One region of the Hydrogenoanaerobacterium saccharovorans genome, then DNA from elsewhere that is predicted to be linked to it. Evidence: predicted binding sites of a transcription regulator. Region 1 holds the regulator's gene; the other holds the start of a gene.
What was found. Region 1 encodes Rex, which represses fermentation and respiration genes when NADH is low (regulators of the CRP and FNR family bind a similar motif). Its sites were predicted from a motif close to ATTGTTAANNNNTTAACAAT; they were not measured.
Positions count from the first base shown of each region.

Region 1 (3,135 bases):
GCAGCTTGCCAGAGTTGAGCGCATGAAAGCAGTAAAAGATTTTGTGGATTACTCAAAACTGGATAAGATTATCATTGGCGTATGTGGCGGCGACGGTATTGGGCCGGTTATTACCCACGAGGCGGAGCGTGTTTTGCGTTATCTGCTGGCAGATGAAGTAAAAGCAGGCAAAATAGAGTTCCGCGAAATCGATGGCCTCACCATCGAGAACCGTGTTGCATGCATGAAGGCAATCCCCGATGATGTGCTGGCAGAACTCAAAGAGTGCCATGTTATCCTAAAAGGCCCTACAACCACACCGCGTGCGGGCGACCCATGGCCGAATATTGAGAGTGCCAACGTTGCAATGCGAAAAGAGCTTGATTTATTTGCAAACGTGCGTCCGGTAAAAGTGCCTTCGGAGGGCATTGATTGGACATTCTTCCGCGAAAACACCGAGGGTGCCTATACACTTGGCTCTTGCGGTACCAATGTGGATGATGAGCTTGCGTTTGACTTTACGGTAACCACCACCGAAGGCACCGAAAGAATAGCTCGCCTTGCTTACGATTACGCAAAGAAAAACGGCAAAAAACGTGTTTCTATCGTAACAAAAGCAAACATTGTAAAAACAACCGACGGCAAATTTTTAAAACTGTGCCAAAATATAGCAAAAGAGTACCCCGACATCACAACCGATGACTGGTACATTGATATTATGACTGCCAAATTGATTGACCCCAAGCGCAGAAAAGATTTTCAGGTTATGGTACTGCCAAACCTGTACGGCGATATTATTACAGATGAAGCCGCAGAGATGCAGGGTGGTGTAGGTACCGCGGGCAGTGCAAACCTTGGCAAGCGTTATGCAATGTTTGAAGCAATTCACGGTTCGGCACCCAGAATGATGGACGAGGGAAGAGGCTGCTTTGCAGACCCTTGTTCAATGCTGCGCGCGGCGGTTATGCTGCTTTCGCACATCGATCACCAAACCGAGGCAAACAAACTGGAAAGAGCTTTGGATATTTGCATGTATGAGGAGAAAAAACTGGCCATTACCGGGCGCGATACCGGGGCTACCTGCGAAGAATTCGGTAATTATGTTATGAGCACGATTGAGACTCTGTAAATAAGTTGGAAAAGGTGAATGCAATGAGCAAACAGGTATCTATCTCAGTTATCAGGCGACTGCCGAGATATTACCGTTTTCTTGGCGAACTTTTGAAAAATGGCATACATAGAATCTCCTCGCGCGAGCTTTCTTCCCGCATGGGGCTTACCGCGTCGCAGATCAGGCAGGATTTAAACTGCTTTGGCGGATTTGGCCAACAGGGCTATGGTTACAACGTCGAGGCACTGTACGGCGAAATCGGCCATATTCTTGGGTTGGATCAGAATTATAAAACCATCCTTATCGGTGTGGGTAACCTTGGCAGAGCAGTTGCAAACCATATGACGTTTGATGGCAGAGGCTATGAACTGATTGGTTTGTTTGACAGCAACGAGAAGGTCGTTGGTGACGTTGTTCGTGATATAGCCGTTATGGATATGGACGAGATGGAAGATTTCTGCATAAAAAATAAACCCGATGTTGCTATTTTATGTACTCCCCGAGAAGCGGCACAGCGCATTGCCGATAAGCTGGTAGAACTTGGCGTGCGTGGCTTTTGGAATTATTCGCATTATGATATCAATATGAATCATCCACATGTAGCGGTAGAAAATGTTCACCTCGGCGATAGCCTGATGACATTGTGCTATAAGGTAAAAGACCTGGATAGCCCAGACGGCCCTGCCGAAGGGAACAAAAATATATAAATGCAAAACGGCTGTGATGAATCAATCACAGCCGTTTTTAGTTCTTATCCTGTTTTAGTCCAAGAATATAATCAGCACTCACATTATAAAATTTGCAAAGGGTAACCAAATGGCAAATTGGCAATTCGTTAATTCCATTTTCGTACCGCGAATAAACTTCCTGTGTGGTTCCTAGAACTTTAGCTATTGCTTCTTGTTTTAAGTCGTTATCTTCGCGTAATTCTCTGAGCACCTCAAAATACATTTTCATGCTTTACACCACGCTTTACTGTAAATCATTATTGCAGCCAAAGGTCAATGCTTTGCATTTGTAAGTAGCTCAAGAGAAACATTTAGTATATTTGCAAGTGCTACCAATTCAATATCGGTGACAAAGCGTTCTCCGTTTTCGATTCTTTGAATTGCATTTTTGTCAACATCAAGCCCTTGAATTTGCAGTTGATCAGCAAGCATTCGCTGTGACACTTTTGGGTTTAAACTCTTACGTATTCGCGCTACATTTTTACCACAGATATTATTTCTACCGTCGACGGCTTTATTTTTATACATCCAAACACCTTCGTTTTAGTTCTTATCCTGTTTTAGCCCAAGAATATAATCAGCGCTCACATTATAAAACTTACAAAGCATAATGAGATGGCGAATAGGCATTTCGTTTAGTCCCTTTTCGTAACGGGAATACATCTGTTGCGATGTTCCCAATATTTTTGCAATAGCTTCCTGCTTTAAATCATTATCCTCACGCAATTCCCTAATTATTTCTATATATGTTTTCATAAATATATCACTCCAATAAAATTATACGTACAACATATATGATGTATTGACTTTACATAATATATTATGTAAAATTGCATGTATAACATTTAAATTGGAGGGAAAAAGATGCCGGATTATGAAAAAATGTATACCGTATTGTTCAATAGGGTGACAGATGCAATTGAACAGTTGCAAACCGCACAGCAGATTACCGAGGAAATTTATGTTGCCTCAGGTGAACAGGCAAACAAAAACGAGGATGGCTAGCCATCCTCGTTTTTACGCTATCATTTGTAAGTTGTTTTAGTGATTTGCTTTATTATACGATATACTTTTTAACGCTTTCGGGAAGTTCTGCAGCGTCGCAAGATACTGTAAAGATGATCGATGCTTTGCTTACCTCAACAAGTGCATTCAAATCTTCTATAAAAGCAGCAAACTCTTCGTAATTTTTGCCGCCTATTTTCAGCGTGCCATCTACAAAGATTTCAGAAATATCATAGTTGCCTGCAAAAATACCTGCGAGGAAACCATAAAACGCCTTGTAGCCCTCAACCTTATAATCTTCGATATCAATCA
Region 1 is NZ_RKRD01000001.1:240,764-243,898, forward strand. Features, by position in the region: gene EDD70_RS01090 (isocitrate/isopropylmalate family dehydrogenase) at 1-1,108, shown strand, start outside; gene EDD70_RS01095 (redox-sensing transcriptional repressor Rex) at 1,132-1,797, shown strand; gene EDD70_RS01100 (helix-turn-helix domain-containing protein) at 1,835-2,047, opposite strand; gene EDD70_RS01105 (helix-turn-helix domain-containing protein) at 2,092-2,346, opposite strand; gene EDD70_RS01110 (helix-turn-helix domain-containing protein) at 2,362-2,574, opposite strand; gene EDD70_RS14845 (hypothetical protein) at 2,683-2,823, shown strand; gene EDD70_RS01115 (hypothetical protein) at 2,876-3,135, opposite strand, start outside.

Region 2 (3,135 bases), on a different contig from region 1:
CTACACACAACCGCAAAAAAAGCCGTGAAACCGCACCCAGCCTATTGTGTAAACAATTGGCAGAAGGTATAATAATCTGTAGACTAAACGGTATCAAACATTAAAATTGCTTGATTCCGCACGGTGATATTCGATATAATAAAAATTGTTTTAATTTCATAGACTGATTTGATAATAAAGGGGAAACATTGTTACAGAATGCCTATATTAAACCTTGTACTCATCGAACCGCAAATTCCGCAAAACACCGGCAACATTGCCCGTACCTGTGCAGCAACAGGCGCACGTTTGCATTTGGTGGGGCCCATGGGCTTTGCCATTGATGACAAAAAACTAAAAAGGGCAGGGCTCGATTACTGGCACCTGCTTGATATTACCTACTACAAAAACATGGCGGAATTTTTTGAAAAAAACCAAGACGGTAAATTTTTCTATTTCACTACCAAAGGCAGGCATATCCACAGCGATGTGCAGTACCCCGATAATGCCTACCTTGTATTTGGCAGGGAAGACGCGGGCTTGCCCGAAGAACTGCTGCTCCAAAATCCCGATTCCTGTGTGCGATTGCCTATGATTGCAGATGCACGCAGCCTCAATCTTTCCAATACAGTTGCAATCGCAGCCTACGAAGTGCTGCGTCAATGGAATTACCCGACGCTCAAATGGTCGGGACAGCTTACCAAATATAAATGGGAGGACTAACAACTTGGAAAAGATCAAGTTTATAACCGATTCTGCATGCGACCTTCCGCAGGAGGCTGCACAGGAGTTCGACATCACTGTGCTCCCTATTCCCATCACAATCGATGGGGTCGGTTATCTGGAACGAGTCGATTTTACGCCCCAACAGTTTTATAAACGCCTGCTTGATGCGAAAACCATTCCTGTCACCAGCCACATAACGGCGATTGCCTTTGCCGAGCAATATAAGCAGGCGTATCAGCAAGGCTACACCCATGTGGTGGTAACTACCATCAACTCCAAAGGCTCCAATATGTTCGACGCTGCCAATATGGCAAAATCTTTGTTCTTTGATGAATGCCCCGATGCCGAAGGCAAGCTTACCGTTTATGTTATCGATTCAAAAGTTTATACCATTCCCTATGGTTATGCCCAGTGTGAGGCTGCTAAGATGGCGAAAAATGGCAAGCCTTGCGCCGAAATTGCAGAATATCTCATCGATTTCTTTGACCGTGTAGAGGTGTATTTTGCGGTGTACTCACTCGAATTTGCCAAAAAATCAGGGCGCATTAACTGTGCTGCTGCTTTTGTTGGTGATGTACTGGGGCTGCGCCCTATTCTTTCGATTATCGACGGTGAAATGAAGATTGTAGACAAGGTACGCGGAGATAAAAATGTTGTCCCCAAACTTGCTGAGATTGCAGAAAAACGGCGTGTGGGTGATACCCCGTTCTTGTGTATTCGCGCCATGACCGATGATGTTGGTGAACAGCTTACCGATTTGATGCAGCAAAAAACAGGCGTTCAGTCGCTGGGGCTGTACTACGCCGGTGCCTCGATTGCTATCAATGCAGGCCCTCGCCTTGCCGGAGTTATGATTCTGGGGGAGAAACGCACCAAAAAATGATGATAAAATTCGCCATTTTATACAATGTCCCACTTGCAAAAGCAGGTGGCATGTTATAAAATAAAGATGGTTTGTTTTTAGTTTAACAATGCCAAAAAACAGGCAATTAAAGATAAGGAAAGGGAGACTGAAATGACAGCTTTCAACAAAAAGACGGTTGATGATATCAATGTTTCCGGTAAAAGAGTACTTGTACGTTGCGATTTTAACGTACCCCTGAAAAGTGGTGTCATCACCGACGAAAACAGAATCGTCGCTGCACTGCCTACTATTAAAAAACTGATTGCAGACGGAGGTAAATTAATCCTCTGCTCGCATCTTGGCAAACCCAAAGGCGAGCCAAAACCAGAGCTTTCTCTTGCTCCTGTAGCGGTCAGGCTTTCCGAACTGCTGGGTAAAGAGGTTGTTTTTGCTGCAGACGATAATGTTGTCGGCGAGAATGCAAAAAAAGCTGTTGCTGCTATGAAAGACGGAGATGTGGTTCTGCTTCAGAACACCCGTTACCGTATAGAAGAAACCAAAAACGGTGAGGCTTTCAGCAAAGAGCTTGCCGGCCTTTGCGATGTTTTTGTAAACGATGCATTCGGTGCAGCACATAGAGCGCACTGTTCTACCGTTGGTGTTACCCAGTTTGTCAAAGAGGCAGCTGTAGGCTACCTGATGGGCAAAGAGCTTAAATACCTCGGCAATGCTGTTGCCAACCCGGTCAGACCGTTTGTTACCATTCTCGGCGGTGCTAAAGTTGCCGATAAACTAAATGTCATTGAAAATCTTCTCAGTAAAGCAGATACCCTCATCATCGGCGGCGGTATGGCTTATACTTTCCTTGCTGCAAAAGGGTATGGCGTAGGTACTTCTCTGCTTGATAATGAAAAGATTGATTACTGCAAAGATATGCTTAAAAAAGCAGAGGAAAAAGGCGTAAAAATTCTTCTTCCCATCGACTGTGTCATTGCAAAATCTTTCCCCGATCCGATTGATGCAGAAATTGACGTTAAAGTTGTCGCTGCAGATGCAATCCCTGCTGACTACATGAGCCTTGATATCGGCCCCAAAACTGCCGAATTGTTCGCAGATGCTGTTAAATCGGCTAAAACCGTTGTTTGGAACGGCCCAATGGGTGTATTTGAAAACCCTGTTTTGGCAAAGGGCACCATCGCTGTTGCAAAAGCTCTTGCCGAAACCGATGCTACTACCATTATCGGCGGTGGTGATTCCGCTGCTGCTGTCAATACTTTAGGGTTTGGCGATAAGATGACCCATATCTCTACAGGCGGCGGCGCATCTCTCGAGTTCCTCGAGGGCAAAGAACTCCCCGGTATTGCTTGCGTTAACGACAAATAAGTCGGACAGATATGTCCGGCAGTAATCCGGGCATGCCTTTTGTTTTTTGTGCACTGCCCGCAAAAACTGCCGCAAAACGGCATAATAAAAGGCGCGGACAGATACCGCGCCTTTTTGTTGGTAGAATGGTAGAATAGTTATGTAAAACATTTTTGAATAAAGGAGATTATCATTATGAATAAAGCATTGCGTAAAGCTGTTAT
Region 2 is NZ_RKRD01000003.1:148,447-151,581, forward strand. Features, by position in the region: gene trmL (tRNA (uridine(34)/cytosine(34)/5-carboxymethylaminomethyluridine(34)-2'-O)-methyltransferase TrmL) at 199-702, shown strand; gene EDD70_RS12945 (DegV family protein) at 707-1,588, shown strand; gene EDD70_RS12950 (phosphoglycerate kinase) at 1,721-2,932, shown strand; gene tpiA (triose-phosphate isomerase) at 3,107-3,135, shown strand, end outside.
Region 2: EDD70_RS12950 (phosphoglycerate kinase) is a predicted target of Rex. The motif match lies at 1,659-1,678, and genes of this name have one in related genera.